One region of the Ochrobactrum quorumnocens genome, then DNA from elsewhere that is predicted to be linked to it. Evidence: predicted binding sites of a transcription regulator. Region 1 holds the regulator's gene; the other holds the start of a gene.
What was found. The regulator LexA, encoded in region 1, represses DNA repair genes until DNA is damaged. The targets are predictions, from matches to a motif close to TGTTCNNNNTGTGTTCNG.
Positions count from the first base shown of each region.

Region 1 (8,232 bases):
ACATAGATGCCGATGCAGATACGATTGGCCGCAGCATCAATGAAGCTGGTCTTGGCTTCATGTTCGCACCGACTCACCATTCCGCTATGCGGCATGTAGGTCCATCGCGTGTTGAACTCGGCACCCGCACGATTTTCAACCTGCTTGGACCGCTATCAAACCCGGCAAGCGTCAAGCGTCAGCTGGTCGGCGTATTTTCGGCAGAATGGGTAGAGCCTTTGGCGCAGGTCCTCAAAGAACTTGGTTCTGAAACCGCATGGGTTGTCTATGGCGATGGTCTAGATGAGATGACCACGGCAGGCACCACGAAAATCGCAGCGCTTGAACACGGTACGATTCGCACATTCGAGATTGAGCCTGAAGATGTGGGCTTGCGCCGTGTCGATATGTCGGAACTCAAGGGCGGCGAAGCCGAAGTAAACGCCAGAGCTCTGCTTGGCGTTCTCGAAGGAGATCAAAACGCCTATCGCGATATCGTGTTGCTGAATTCTGCGGCAGCACTCGTCATTTCAGGTAAGGCAAAAGACTTGAAGGACGGCATTGCTCTTGCCGCGCAATCTATCGACAGCGGTTCAGCACTTGCAGTCCTGCAAAAAGTTATCGCCGTCTCCAACGACAAACCGCTCTGACGGAGAGGATCAAACCATGTCCACCGACATTCTGCGGAAAATCGAAGCTTATAAGCGCGAAGAGATCGCTGTCGCCAAGGCTCGCCTTCCACTTGAAGAAGTAAAAGCGCAGGCTAAGGATCAGCCTGCGACACGCGGCTTCTTGAAGGCACTTGAAGCAAAGCGCGCTGCAAACAAGTTTGCGCTTATCGCCGAGATTAAAAAGGCAAGCCCGTCGAAGGGCTTCATTCGCCCGGATTTCAATCCACCGGCACTGGCCAAGGCCTATGAAGAAGGCGGTGCTGCCTGTCTTTCCGTGCTGACCGATAAGCCATCCTTTCTGGGGGCACCAGAGTTTCTGACGGCTGCACGCGATGCCTGCTCTCTGCCAGCTCTGCGCAAGGATTTCCTTTTCGATACCTATCAGGTCTATGAAGCGCGCAGCTGGGGTGCAGACTGTATTCTGATCATTCTCGCAAGCGTCGATGACAATCTCGCCAAGGCGCTTGAAGAAACCGCATTTGAACTCGGCATGGATGCATTGATTGAAGTGCACGACGAAGAGGAAACAGAACGCGCGCTCAAGCTCTCTTCGCGCCTCGTCGGCGTCAACAATCGCAACCTGCGCACATTTGAAGTCGACCTCGCGGTTTCCGAACGTCTCGCAAAGATGGTTCCTTCGGATCGCCTGCTGGTCGGCGAAAGCGGCATCTTCACCCATGATGATTGCCTGCGTCTCGAAAAATCGAATATCGGCACCTTCCTCATCGGCGAAAGCCTGATGCGCAAAGATGATGTTGCGACCGCAACCCGCGAACTTCTGACCGGCAAGGCCTGAGATATGGCGACCAAGCTCACCCATATCGACCAGACAGGCGCTGCCCATATGGTCGATGTTGGGGACAAGTTTGAGACTGAACGTCAGGCCACGGCAGAAGGCGCAGTCAGGATGAAGCCGGAAACGCTGGCGCTTATTCTGGAAGGCAATGCAGCCAAGGGTGACGTTATCGGCGCCGCACGGCTCGCTGGCATTATGGCCGCAAAGAAAACGTCAGATCTTATTCCGCTTTGCCACCCTCTGATGTTGACAAAAGTATCGGTTGATATCCAGCCTGATCTGACACTTCCCGGTCTGCGTATTCGTGCTACTGCAAAGCTTAAAGGCCGCACTGGTGTAGAGATGGAAGCCTTGACTGCTGTTTCCGTCACCTGCCTGACCATTTACGACATGGCCAAAGCAGTTGATCGCCATATGGAGATCACCGACATCCGTGTTTCGGCAAAAAGCGGCGGCAAGTCAGGCGACTGGAAAGCCTGAACATTCAGACGAGAGGAAACCCTATGTCCCTTCTCCCGGTCGATGAAGCACTTGCCCGCATCCTAAGCGCCGCTGAGCCGCATGGTTTTGAGCAGATACCACTTGCTTCAGCCGGAGGCCGTGTTGTTGCCGAGCAGGTCGCTGCGAAACTACTCCAGCCGCCATTTGATTGTTCCGCCATGGATGGCTATGCGCTCATCGCGCCTCAGAATGTTGAATATCCGATTGAACTTACAGTGATCGGCGAATCGGCCGCTGGAAAAAGATTTGAAGGCAAGCTTGCCGCTGGTGAAGCTGTGCGTATTTTCACCGGTGCACCTATGCCAGTTGGCGCTGACTGCATCGTCATTCAAGAAGACACCGAGCGTTCTGGTGACAAACTGACGATCCAACAAGGGCTCGATAAAGGCCGCCACATTCGGCGTGCGGGCCTCGACTTTGCACCCGGCGACACTGTTCTTCCAGTTGGATGCGAACTTGACGCCCCGGCGCTATCTCTTGCTGCAGCGAGCGGCAATGCAACGATTTCTGTTTTCAAGCAGCCGCGAATTGCCATTCTCGCCACAGGCGACGAGCTCGTCCCACCCGGAACAATTCCCGGACCTGATCAAATTGTGGCCTCCAATAGCGTGGGAATAGCCGAGATCGTGCGTCGCGCAGGTGGCAAGCCTGAAGACATGGGCATCATCGTTGACGACCCCGCCAAAATCGAATCAGCGATAAGCCAAGTGCTCGACGATGGCATCGATATCCTTGTCACTATCGGTGGCGCATCAGTAGGTGATCGTGATTACGTGCATGGCGCGTTGAAAAACAGCGGTGTTGATCTCGATTTCTGGAAAATTGCTATGCGACCCGGCAAACCGCTGATGTATGGCCGCAAGACAGTTTCAGGCAAAACAGTGCACGTCATCGGCCTGCCGGGAAACCCTGTTTCTAGCCTCGTTTGCGGCCTCGTATTTCTACGTCCATTGGTAGCCAAGCTATCCGGCACGGATTTGACCGCAGATATTCGTCCCGCAAAGCTTGGTCAGGCGATGAATTCTAATGATCACCGGCGCGATTTTGTTCGGGCAACAGTCGAACAGGACACTGATGGAACATTGATCGCAACACCTTTTCCTCTCCAGGATTCGTCGATGCTTTCTGCCTTAGTCCGCTCCAATGCGCTGCTAATCAGAGATGAAAATGCACCAGCTGCAGCGACCGGTGAATCGTGCTTGATATTGATGCTGTAACGAACCTATCCAATTCCGCCAGTCCGTTAATCATTTTAAAACCATTGCAGAACAAGACTGGAACATATAGTGTTCGTTCTGGTTTTGTTTTTATTTGATTCTGGTCTGGAGGGTGTAGCGCATGTTGACCCGTAAACAGCACGAGCTTCTGCTGTTCATTCATGAACGTCTTAAAGAGACGGGCATCCCTCCGTCTTTTGACGAGATGAAAGAGGCTCTCGATCTAGCCTCGAAATCGGGCATTCATCGCCTCATCACGGCCTTGGAAGAACGTGGCTTTATCCGCAGACTCCCAAATCGTGCACGTGCATTGGAAGTGCTCCGTCTGCCAGATTCCATTGCTCCCGGACTGAATTCGCAAAAGAAATTTGCGCCAAGTGTGATTGAAGGCAGTCTGGGCAAGGTGCCACCTGCCCCCGTGCCTGCGCGCCCTGCTCCGACAACAGCCAATGACGACGTATCGACCATGGTTTCCATCCCTGTGATGGGTCGTATCGCTGCTGGTGTACCAATCTCGGCGATCCAGAATCAGACCCATTCGCTCAGCCTTCCGCCAGAAATGATTGGCGCAGGTGAACACTACGCGCTTGAGGTCAAGGGCGACTCGATGATCGAAGCCGGAATTTTCGATGGTGATACTGTCATCATCAAGCGCGGCGATACAGCCAATCCAGGCGAAATCATCGTTGCACTGGTGGATGACGAAGAAGCGACGCTGAAACGTTTCCGCCGCAAAGGTGCGTCCATTGCGCTCGAAGCTGCAAACCCTGCCTATGAGACGCGGATATTCGGTCCTGACCGTGTTCGTGTGCAGGGCAAGCTGATCGGACTGATCCGACGCTACTAGAGCGCCGTGCGCCCTCTTGGGCGCACGAAGAACGCTCTCAACTATTGAATCTACCCATCCTGAAATGTGTAAAGCATTTTTCGGACAAGATGCGCACTAGAGCATATCTCCCAAAAGTTGGAACCGGTTTTGGTATAAAGATATGCGTAAAAACAAACAGTTAGGCGAATTTCTAACGATTCATCTTAAACAGGAAATGCGCTAGGATAAAAACTTAGAGCGTTTTTTGTTAAATCAAAGAAACGCTCCGGAATTATTGCGGAAGATCAGAGCCGATTGCATTTTCTGTTCCAGCTTTCTTCCGATACTCACGATCAGGCAAGCCGCGCGCCGCTCGTGAATAAAGTCGATAGAGATGCCAAGGTCTTGTAGGTGCATCGACTGAAAAGCTCAGTTTGTCCGCATAGTCGCTGATATTCCGAGGTACAGCAGGCGCGAAACGATAAGCCTCACCCTCACTGACTGGTTCTTGCCCCAAAAACTTTGCCTGAGCCACTTTGTCTGCGTTTAATTTTTGTCCAAATCTTATTTCAAGAGTTCCTTTGAGGGCTAATTCTTGCCTGCCGATCACGAGCGCGTTGGACCGCTCACAGCTTAGTTTTTTTCCGGCAATAGCAAGAATAACAATATCCCCCACATTACAGGCGACCTCGCGCATGTCTTCCTGGGTGGTATAGGCTAGCATTCGACCGTCCCGAAGGGGAATGGTACAGAGGCCGTCCTCACAAAGGAAAGCGTTCTCATCAACGGGAACGGGCTGTTTTTTCATTATGTGCGGAGAAACAAACGTTTCAACCAGATAGGCTGTCTGCCAGTTCTGTGCTGTGAATTGCGGTGGCCTGCTGCGATTAACAGCAAAATTCCCATCCGACAGTCGCACCGCCACAAACTTCGCATCTTCACTGACAAGAACATCAGGCATCGGCGTCCGAATGAATGCGATCAGTCCCAACACAACGAATGGAAGCGCCAGTAACCGCAGCCGAGTTGTGAAAACAACAGCAATCAAAAGCGCAACTGTCCAGAGAATGAGCGTGATGACTGGCATGACACCGGGATTGCCATCGGGCGATAGGCTGGCGACGAATTCCGCAATATGTCGCACAAGTAGAACGCCAAACCCCATGACCTGTAATGGCAGCCAATCGAGTTGCAGGGGCATCAACAATAGACTCAAGACTGCAAATGGCATCACCAGTATCGAAATAACCGGCAAGGCTAGTACATTGCCAACAAGCCCCAAAGGGGCGGTATTGTTGAAATGGTAAGCGGCAAATATCCCGCTGGCCACACCCGCTACAATTGATGTCGCAGCTGTGGCGATCGTCGGCGCTAGTATTCTTGACAGAATCCCGCGCGGCGATGCCGTGCGGTTTTCCATACCTGACTGTTTGCGGGCCTTCCTTTCACTCCACCAGGCGAACGCCGCAATCAGTCCCGCCGTTGCTGAAAATGACATCTGAAAACTTGGACCCAATATTTCGTGCGGCGAGATCGCGATCATCGCTATCGCTGAAATCGCCAGATTGCGCATACTGATAGCCGCTCTGTCAGCCAGAAGCGCGCAAAGCATCACAGCAATCATCACGTAGCTGCGCTGTGCCGCCACATCGGCTCCAGACATGGCGAGATAGAACGTACAACTCAGCAGCGACAGAAAAGCAGCATATTTCTTGACGGAGTATCGCGCGCTGAAGGCCGGAAACAGGGCAAACAGGGACCGCAACGACATCATGACCACTCCTGCAGCCAACACCATATGCAAGCCAGAAATCGATAGGATGTGCGCAAGCCCAGCCTTGCGCAGATGCTCATTGTCTCCTCACTGATCCCCGCCCGCTCGCCGGCGATCAGCGCTGCTGCAACGCTGCCATCTTCACCGGACAACACCTCTGCAATCCGCTCTGAAACATGTACGCGTAACTGTGCTATAGAACCGGAAATTTTTGCGGCCATATTACTTGGGCCGGGTACATCTACAATTTTCGGCGTCCCCAGAAAAAAGCCGTTTGCGCCGATCCCACCGAAATAAGCGTGAAAGCCAAAATCGTAATTTCCAGGCCGCACCGGACCGGACGCCACGCGCAGACGTGCAAAACCGTTCAAGCCGCTTCCGATTGTCGTTGAAGCTGGAATATCGCGCGCAGTAATCCGGATGCGTTGCGGCGAATAACGCAACTTGGGCGTTTGCGTTTCAATCAAGTCAAGCGTGACGCGCCAGCTGCCATTGTCCCGATATTCGAGAGCAACTACCCTCCCCGTAACGCGGGTCGCCACTTCGGAACCGAGCATCTGGGTTCCGCGTCTCTCTGTTTCGATCTTTCCCGCAATTATTCCCAGCTGGAGTGCCATCACGAGCGTCAGAAGCTGCGATACGAGGAAGTGTTTGCGAGAAAGAAGACGAATAAGAACAGACGCTGTGAGAACCGAAAAAAGTGGCAGCCACGCAGGTTCGAACGAAACTGAAAAATAGATAACCGCTCCAACACCCATGAAAACCGGAAACAGTAGGAAAAACATCCCTCTGCCGATTTCCCGCGTCATGGCTGCAGAAAAATTCTGCCGGACAATGGATGCCAGCGCCGTTAGCCGTTCAGACGGTGTTTGTTGTCTTGACGGCTGAACTGGCGGTGTTTGTTCAGTTGGTTTATAAGGTAGCCATGGTTCGGGCAATAAGGAACGCGCAAGACCGTCGGGCATGTCTTTGACAAACACCCGTTCATTAATCTCCTGCGTTTCGCTTATGCTCGTCATGCCCCCGCCTGACTGCAAAAGTGTTCCCCGATTTCTCAAGAAGAATACCGGATTAGCGCGAAAGAAACTTCAAGCCCTTGCGCGCTGTGCTGCCTATGGTACATGAACGCCAGCCAAAATCGAGAGGGTTCCCGCATCGAGAATCCTTGACGCCCGTAGACTGAGTGCAATCGGGCGCTACATATTCAAAATTCCGCCTCGCACTGCGCATCCGCTGCAGCCCAACGAGGCCTGTTATAGTGGAGCTGTCATGTCGAAACCGGTCGTAACCCGTTTTGCCCCTTCGCCCACGGGTTTCCTACATATTGGCGGAGCCCGGACCGCCCTGTTCAACTGGCTTTATGCCAAGCATAGCGGCGGTAAGATGCTGCTACGCATCGAAGATACAGATCGTGAGCGCTCCACTGATGCTGCAACGGCAGCGATCCTCGATGGCCTCACATGGCTAGGTCTTGATTGGGATGGCGATGCCATCTCACAGTTTGAACGCGCCCCACGCCATCGCGAAGTAGCCGAAGAACTGGTCGCTAAAGGCAAAGCTTATTATTGCTATGCGACACCAGCCGAACTGGAAGACATGCGCGAAAAGGCACGTGCCGAAGGCCGCCCACCGCGTTATGATGGTCGCTGGCGTGATCGCGATCCATCCGAAGCACCAGAAGGTGTAAAGCCGGTCATCCGAATCAAGGCACCGCAGGAAGGTGAAACCCTTGTTCGCGATGCGGTTCAGGGTGATGTTCGTTTCCCAAACAAGGACTTAGATGATTTCATCATCCTTCGTTCCGACGGTACGCCAACATATATGCACGCCGTTGTCGTCGATGATAATGATATGGGCGTCACCCACATTATCCGCGGCGATGATCATCTGACCAATGCTGCGCGTCAGACGGTGATTTATGATGCGATGGGCTGGGAAGTTCCTCAGATGTCGCATATTCCGCTCATTCATGGTGCGGATGGCGCGAAGCTCTCCAAGCGTCACGGCGCACTTGGCGTCGATGCATATCGCGCCATGGGTTATCTGCCGGAAGCTCTGCGCAACTATCTGGTTCGCCTTGGCTGGAGCCATGGCGACGATGAAATCATGTCGACCGAACAGATGATCGAGTGGTTTGACGTGAAGGATATAAACAAAGGTGCTGCGCGCTTTGACTTCCAGAAGCTGGAAGCAATCAATGGCCTCTATATGCGCAACAGCGACGACAAGGCACTGTTTGATGCTCTGATCGCTGTCTTGCCTGAGATCGAAGGCGGCAAAGAACTTGAAGCCTCTCTGGACGACAAAGGCCGTGAACAGCTTCTCACAGCAATGCCCGGTCTAAAAGATCGTGCAAAGACACTCGTCGAACTCGCAGACGGTGCTAAGTTCATCTTCGCCAAGCGCCCACTTGCATTTGATGAAAAGGCCGCATCCCTGCTTAATGACGAAGGCCGAGCAGTGCTGGCGGCTGCCCTTCCGCATCT
Region 1 covers NZ_CP022604.1:1,217,068-1,225,299, forward strand. The annotation lists gene trpD (anthranilate phosphoribosyltransferase) at 1-629, shown strand, start outside; gene trpC (indole-3-glycerol phosphate synthase TrpC) at 646-1,446, shown strand; gene moaC (cyclic pyranopterin monophosphate synthase MoaC) at 1,450-1,926, shown strand; gene CES85_RS15365 (molybdopterin molybdotransferase MoeA) at 1,950-3,164, shown strand; gene lexA (transcriptional repressor LexA) at 3,286-4,011, shown strand; partial or broken gene CES85_RS15375 (ComEC/Rec2 family competence protein) at 4,265-6,765, opposite strand; gene gltX (glutamate--tRNA ligase) at 7,016-8,232, shown strand, end outside.

Region 2 (8,232 bases), on a different replicon from region 1:
ATCACGAGTTCGCTCGCAATGATGCTTTTTTCAAAAGCAGCAACGCGATCAGCAAGGCGCATGGGGCGCATCTGGTGTTTGCGATCATCATCAAACTGCAGACCAAGACCAAGCCCGAAGCGGTCGGCAGCGTTGCGCAGTTCACGCACATTCCCCGGCCATTCACGCTCCGTAAGTGTCGTTACGAGATGCGGTGGAACGGGTGTCGGATCATTGCGATAACGCGCTGCGGCTTCGTTGACGAGTTTAAGGAAAAGGAGTGACACATCCTCCCGGCGTTCGGCCAGCGAGGGCACCTTGATTGTCACGACATTGAGGCGGTAAAGCAGATCGGCACGGAAGCGACCGGCAGTTACTTCATCTTCAAGATTTGCTTTGCTGGTCGCGATAAAGCGAACATCCAGCGGATAAACTTCGTTCGATCCCAGCCGCGTGATCGTGCGTTCTTGAATGACACGCAATAACTTCGCCTGCATGTCGCTGGGCATGGTTGCGATTTCATCAAGGAGAATTGTCCCTCCTTGAGCGAGTTCAAACTTGCCAAAGCGAGCACGCATTGCGCCCGGAAAAGCACCCGGCTCATGACCGAACAATTCGCTCTCGATAAGATTGCTCGGAAGCGCTGCACAATTGATTGCGATAAAGGGCTTGTCAGCCCGGCCGCTCAGGTCGTGCAGAGTCCGAGCCACCACTTCTTTACCCGTACCGGTTGCGCCGACGATCAGAACATCGGCTTCTGTGGGACCGACTGCTCGCACATGATAGCGCAAGTCAATCATGACCTGTGTTCGTCCGACGAGGCGTTGCTCTATATCGTCTCTCTGTCCAGCGGCAGCACGCAGGAGGCGGTTTTCCATGACCAGTTGACGCCGATCGAGCGCACGCCCGACGGTCTCAGCCAGTTGCTGCATGGCAAAAGGCTTTTCGAGAAAATCATAGGCGCCGTCACGTATCGCACGTACCGCCAATTGCACATCGCCATGACCCGTAAACACAATGACAGGCGTTTCCGGGTCCAGCTCATGAATGCGTGACATCAGTGTCAGACCATCCATGCCGGGCATACGAATATCAGTGACAACAATGCCTTTGAAGCCAAAGCCGACCAGTTCGAGTACACGCTCCGCACTGGCCAATTGACGGACGCGATAACCCATGAATTTGAGCCCAAGTGCTATGGCTTCGCGTGTCTCTTCCTCGTCATCAATCAGGAGGATTTCGCCAACATTCATATGTCTTTTCCAGTTCCTTGCTTCGATGGTGCGGCTGCTTTTTGGAGACTGATGCAGAATTCTGCACCGCCTTCGGTCAGATTACGCACGGACAGTTCCCCATCGAAGTCTTTGACAATGTTGTAGGAAATGGAGAGGCCTAAGCCTAAACCTTTACCGACGCCCTTGGTCGAGAAAAATGGGTCATAAATGCGGGCGGCGATAGCATCGGGAACGCCGGGGCCGTTATCTGTGATCTTGATCAGGACACGGTTAAGCTCTGTGTTCACATCGATGCCGATAAATCTGTTTTCCTGCCCTTCGACGGCATCGGCAGCATTCGAGATGATGTTAACCAGGACTTGTTGCAGTCGCACAGAGTCAGCGAGCACCCAAGTCTCTTCGTCGTGCTGAATGAAGGAGAGGTCAACTTTCGCGACGCTGAGGCGCCAGAGAATGATTTCTTTCGTATCGCGGATGACATCTTGTGCTTTGACGGAGCGCAGCTTTTTATTGGGCCGCCGGGCAAAATTGCGTAGGTGCTTGCTAATGCTTGTCATGCGCTCCACGACTTTCAATATCCGGTCCAACCCCGCTTTGGCATCTCGATCACGTCCCTGATCGAGCATCAGGCCAGAGACTTCGGCATAGGCGCGTACTGCAGCAAGCGGCTGATTGAACTCATGCGAGAGTGCTGCCGACATTTGACCAAGTGCCGCGAGCTTTCCTGCGTGAACAAGCTCAACTTGCGTGCGGCGCAGCTGGCGCTCGGTTGCACGTCGTTCTTCCACTTCGGTTGCCAGTTTTTCATTCGTAGTCGCTAGTTCAACGGTGCGCGCCGCAACACGAAACTCCAATTGTTCCTTGATTTCTCGTTGGGCTGCGAGTCGTTCAGCAAGTCGGGTACGGTTTTGCAGGAAGACCGCGATTGCCATTGCCCCGAGACCAACCAGCAATAACAGGGCAATCACGGATGTATATGCTTGATTTCGCGCGGGACGAGTTGCCAACAACACGCTGACAGTCCAGCCTGCGTCGGCCATTTCGTCGGACAGTATAAGATATTCAATTGTCCGTTCCGCGTCGTCCATCTCCAATAGCGTGTCGCCGCGATCTGTTTGGGTGCTTCTGACTGGTATTGCGACCAATGGTGTTTCCGCATAGCGTCGGGTATGGGCAGTGCGGGCAACCTGATCAGGGGTGAGGGGGCCTATGCTTTTGAAGAGCCATTCAGGCCGTCCCGACATGAAGATTATACCTTCGGGATCGGTCACAATGATTTCGAAATCATTGCCATGCCAAGAACGCTCGATCACATCTATATCGACTTTAAATGCAAGAACACCCCGAGCTTGTCCATCGACCATAACGGGCGCACTGAAGTAATAGCCGCGTTTGCCGGATGTTGTACCAAGAGCAAAGAAACGGCCGCTGTCGCCAGCGATCGCATTGAAAAAATAGGGGCGATAGCTGAAGTTTTCTCCGACAAAAGGCCTCTGATCATTGTAATTTGAGGCGGCAATCGTCACGCCATTGTCGTTCATCAGATAAATGTCTGAAGACTCAAGTAGGTTATTGATTGATTGCAGATACTGGTTCACTGCCGCGACATTTTTAGCGGCAGGGTCGCGAACCAGATTTTGAATGGTGTCATGTTCGGCGATGAGCGCCGGAAGCTTTTCATAGCGTGCCAATTGGCCCGCGAGCGCAGAAGACGCCAACCCTAAAGTATTTTCGCCCCGCTGATGCAATCCGTTCAGCGCGATAGACATCATGTGTTTTGTGCCAAAAACAGCAATCAGGACCGATATCAAAAGGGCGAGTATCGCCAAGGTCATCCAGTCAAATCGCCAGTGTCTTCTCATTCCGCCTCCTCCCAGAATGGAATAGAAATATATATTGCCGCGAAAATTGCTATATCGAAAGTTTTCCCGATAGAAATATTACGTTCAAACCGCGATAGTATTCAGCGCTCTAACGGAGAAAACGCTAAGATTTCTTTAGTGGGATCTGATGATTGCGATAATCTTGGGGCATAAGAATTCAATATTCTAATGGCCGAAATTATTCGTTGATGAGAGAACGCGGACTGGGAAAGCTTAACGAAGAGGTTTCTTCATGATTAACGGGCCATTCGATTGAGGGGCCGTAAATCTCATCACAACGCGAACGGTTCTTGATTTAACAGAAGTCTTGCTTGCGCATTCCAACAATGCCTGTTGGGCACTAACAGCAAATTCCTCACCGGCTTTGCGTACAGGCTGATAATCGACTGTCACAACGCGCAATAACTCACCGTCTGAGTTGTAGGTGACTTCAAATGTCGCTGATGCCCTTTGATAATCAACACCTTCAGGGAGTGTCCAACACTTGGCTGCCATTTCTGTCACTATTTCCGCATCCGTGGCAGCAAACGCGACGGCTGGGTTCAATGTGAGTGTGGCAATTCCAAGTAAGATCAGGTTTTTCATACGTCTCCCTTGCAGGCCAGTTCGGTTAATAACCCTGTATGAACAAGGTAGGTACGGACCGGACTGAATGCCAGCGTAATACACTGGATAGAGTGTGCGGTCGAGTTTAGAACAACCTGTGGATAATTTATGCTTATCCTGTGGAGCGCTTTGTGGATAAGTCAGACGTGATTTATCTTTAAAGGATTGAATTTATTATAATTATAAGTGGCCCTGAGAGGGGAAACTTCAACAAAAACTGAAGTATGATAATGTTTTCATTGATTGCCGATGCCGACTATTCTCTTCGTTAAAAGCATTTGCTCGTCTTGATCTGTCTCAATATCAGTGCAGAATATGTTGCATGCATTTGCCGGACATTTTTGTAACCAGTTGTAATTGCAGAGAATCTACTTGTAGAACGACGTGGCATGAAATGTCATATAAATGAATAATTGTGCAGGCTTAACGCATTGATTTCAAAGGGAAATGTTTTGGAGGCCTCACCCGGAATCGAACCGGGGTGCAAGGATTTGCAGTCCTCTGCGTAACCACTCCGCCATGAGGCCATCCGTAAGAGGTCTGTCAAATCAGTCAGCGCTCTCTTGAGCAGTTCCAATATTGATCCAGACACGCTTCGTCAAGCGGTTAGCCGTGATTGATTTATTTTTCTCCAAGACTTTGTTGCGGGTACCGGAGGAAAGAGTCATTCGTCCGGGTCACGGTCGGCGGGCGTTTGCGGGCGTGCAAGATTACCTTTTGAAAACGTGTAGCCTGTTTCGACTGCGTTCCGGCCAAATTTGTTGCGTAGGCGATCAATAGCACCTTCTGCGACAGCACGTTTTGTGGCCTGTGTGTCGACCAGATCCGGCGGGTCGGCGCGGTCGTCTGATGAGAGTTCACCCACACCAATGCCAAGCAGCCGGAACTTGGTTCCATCCAGTTCTTTTTCCAGAAGCTGAAGGCCAGTACGGAAAATACGATCCGCAAGCTGAGTAGGGTCAGCCAGTTGGCGATTGCGCGTCCGCAACTTGAAGTCTTGTGTTTTGAGCTTGAGCACGACCGTCCGTCCGGCAATGTCACCAGCCTTCAGACGCTGCGATACCTTCTCGGACAACGCACGCAGGACAGGGACCAGATCGCTTGCTTGCGAGAGGTCTTTGTTGAATGTTGTTTCGGCTGAAACACTTTTCATATCATGTTCGGGTTCAACCTTGCGGCTATCTTGTCCACGTGACAGCCTGAATAGCCGCTGACCCATTGTGCCATAGGCTTTCATCAGTGCACCTTCATCCATCATCTGAAGTTGTCCGATGGTGCGAATGCCATCACTCTCGAGCTTGGCATTGAAGGATTTGCCTACACCCCAGATCATGCTGACCGGTTTGTTACGCAGAAAATCGAGCGCTTCGGCTTCACCGATGATAGAAAATCCACGCGGCTTTTCAAGGTCAGAGGCCACCTTAGCCAAATACTTGCAATAGGATAGGCCTACCGAAATGGTAATGCCTATTTCTTCTTCGACCCGTCTGGCAAAGCGTGCCAGCACAATCGCCGCTGGTGCACGATGCAGTCGCTCTGTACCTCCCAGATCGAGGAATGCCTCATCAATGGAAATGGGTTCGACGAGTGGAGTGAGATCGCGCATCAGTTGTCGAACTTCACGCCCGACACGCGCGTATTTCTCCATATTCGGTTTAACGACAACTGCTTCAGGGCAAGCTTCAAGCGCTTTGAACATTGGCATGGCAGACCGAACACCATGAATGCGCGCAATATAGCAAGCGGTCGAAACTACGCCACGCTTGCCACCACCAATGATAAGCGGTTTGTCGCGAAGCTCCGGATTATCCCGCTTTTCTACCGATGCATAAAATGCGTCGCAATCGACATGGGCGAGCGACAGCTTGTAAAGCTCTGCATGGCGAACCAGACGTGGGCTGCCACAGGCGCGGCAGCGTCGCGCGGTTTCGAGTTTTTGCAGCGATAGGCAATCGCGGCAGAAACCATGTTCTGAACTATTTTCTGCGAATTGGTTGGCCATGGCTGCATGCGGTTTGATGAACATAAAAGGAACATCGTTTTATAGCACTAAAGCTTGGGAATGCCATCGTCACACTGATGTCCTGTCAGCTGTGCACTTGACATTGGCAAGGATATCACCAAGTTTAGCACTATGAACAACCGTTTTGCTTCCATACTCCATCGGGTTCAACCGATCACGGGATAGCAACCCTCGAGTCCTGCTCAGCGCAGAGGATTCCGGGGGACGGTTTGCCGCTTGCCTTCAAGCGGAATTACTAAAAGCGCTTTCTTCCAAAATTCAATCAGTTACTCCGGACCGGAATCGTTACGGAGAACAATTATCATTAGACAGCAGTGAGCTATCGTCATGAGCGTAAAGAACCGCAAGAAGCCTAAGATCGTCGTCAGCGACATCGATCACGAACGCCTGACAATTCTGGCCGGTAACGTCTCCGAAAAACTGGAGGAAGTGGCCGAGGAATTGTTGCAGGAACTCGACCGCGCCAAGGTGGTGCCGCAGAAGAAACTGCCAGCGGATGTCGTTCATATGGGGTCGACTGTCGAATTTCGCTCTAATGACGGTCACGAGCGTAAGGTAACGCTGGTTTATCCGGGCGAGGCGGATATTGCTCAGGGCAAGATTTCTATTTTGACGCCAATCGGCACGGCACTTATCGGCCTGACGCCAGGCCAGTCCATGTCATGGATTGCACGCGACGGCAAAGCTCATGAGTTGAGCGTTTTGAGTGTATCTGCTGCAGAAGTCGCAGGCGCAGAGTAAATTTTAGCGACGACAAAAAAGCGCCTAGAACGGGCGCTTTTTATATAGGGAGCTGCTGAGACGGTGTGTATTCGCTGTGCCGTTCTAAAGATGCTGGTTTAACCCACCGGGCAGCAGTGAAGCGGCCTTTTCAATACTCGCTGGATCGCGCCCTGTTTCCTCGCAAAAGCGCAGCAGGGTCGGTTCGTGGCTGAGATAAAATTGCAGGACGCCCTCCAGAAACCCCGGTTCTTGAGCCGCAGATCGAATTGATGAGATCTCGATCCCAGTGAGTGCGAGAAAGCGCGGCATCAGATCCTTGTCCTGAGCCAACCATACGAGCGCTTCGACTGCAAGGTTTTCTGCATCCGCTTGGCTCATGAGGCTTTTCATCTGCTTCTCCGCTTTAAATCATTTGTTTTGGCATTTCAGGTCCCGGAAAGGCCGATTCCTGTTCTTCCCGGATATATCTTACAATAGCCGCGCGACAATGCGAGATTTGGCGAATATTTGCCATTCGTCAATGAAATGCGCTTAAACTATATAGGAACCATGTCGGTGTGATGGGCAGAACAAACCTGTCTTTGAACAGGAAAGAATAAGGCCAGGGAATATTCGATGACCAAAAGTGTGATGATCGTCGAGGACAACGAACTGAATATGAAGTTGTTTCGCGATCTTATCGAAGCCAGCGGATATGAAACCATCAGGACCAGAAATGGTCTTGAGGCGCTTGATCTTGCCCGAGAGCACCGCCCTGATCTTATCTTGATGGATATCCAGCTTCCTGAAGTGTCCGGGCTGGAAGTGACGAAATGGCTCAAGGATGATGAAGAACTGCGCCACATACCAGTAATCGCAGTCACGGCCTTTGCCATGAAAGGCGATGAGGAGCGTATTCGTCAGGGAGGCTGTGAGGCCTATATATCCAAGCCGATTTCTGTTCCGCGTTTTATTGAGACGATAAAATCTTATCTGGGCGACGCCTGATCATTTTCAATGTGGGGAAGTTTACGGAGTGAGAATCTGGGGGGCTAGGCATCATGACGGCAAGAATTCTCGTCGTTGACGACGCGGAATCACACGTAAAGCTGCTGGAAGCTCTCCTGTTGCGCGAGTATTACGAGGTCGTAACGGCCTCTAACGGCGCAGAAGCTATCGAAATTTGCCTTGGCGGCCAGATTGATGTGGTTATTCTCGACGTCTTATTGCCGGGAATGGATGGTTTTGAAGTTTGCCGTCGCCTGAAAGATGACCCGCGCACAACCAATATTCCTGTTGTGATCCTGACGGCACTGGATAGCCCAAAAGATAAGATCAAGGGACTTGAAGCAGGCGCAGATGACTTCATGTCGAAGCCGGTCAAAGATCTTCAGCTGCTTTCCCGCGTCAAGAGCCTTGCCCGGCTCAAAATGGTTTCCGACGAATTGTTCCTGCGCACAGGCACGGTTGCCGACACGGAAGTGGAAGCGCTGCTCGTCACCAAACTTTCTGGCCGGTTTGGGGGCGGAGAGGATGCCGCCCGCATTCTCGTTGTTGATGAGAACGAACTGGCTGGCGCTCGTCTTCGCATGATTTTGGGCGAAGATTATTTTGTCGATGTTGCTCATGACGCCAATGGTGCGCTGATCAAGGCGATTGACAGTGACTACGACAGCATCGTTATTTCTGCCGATTTTACCTATTACGATCCGTTACGGCTCTGTTCACAGATGCGCACAATCGAGCGCACAAGGCTTGTGCCGATCATCCTGATCGTGAACGAGGATGAAGGCTCGCTGGTCGT
Region 2 covers NZ_CP022603.1:82,247-90,478, forward strand. The annotation lists gene CES85_RS00535 (sigma-54-dependent transcriptional regulator) at 1-1,232, opposite strand, end outside; gene CES85_RS00540 (sensor histidine kinase) at 1,229-3,076, opposite strand; gene CES85_RS00545 (hypothetical protein) at 3,311-3,682, opposite strand; tRNA gene CES85_RS00550 (tRNA-Cys) at 4,157-4,230, opposite strand; gene CES85_RS00555 (DNA polymerase IV) at 4,368-5,705, opposite strand; gene rnk (nucleoside diphosphate kinase regulator) at 6,054-6,467, shown strand; gene CES85_RS00565 (DUF3572 domain-containing protein) at 6,552-6,839, opposite strand; gene CES85_RS00570 (response regulator) at 7,065-7,436, shown strand; gene CES85_RS00575 (PleD family two-component system response regulator) at 7,490-8,232, shown strand, end outside.
Region 2: the regulator LexA is predicted to act here: its motif matches at 5,722-5,739, upstream of CES85_RS00555 (DNA polymerase IV).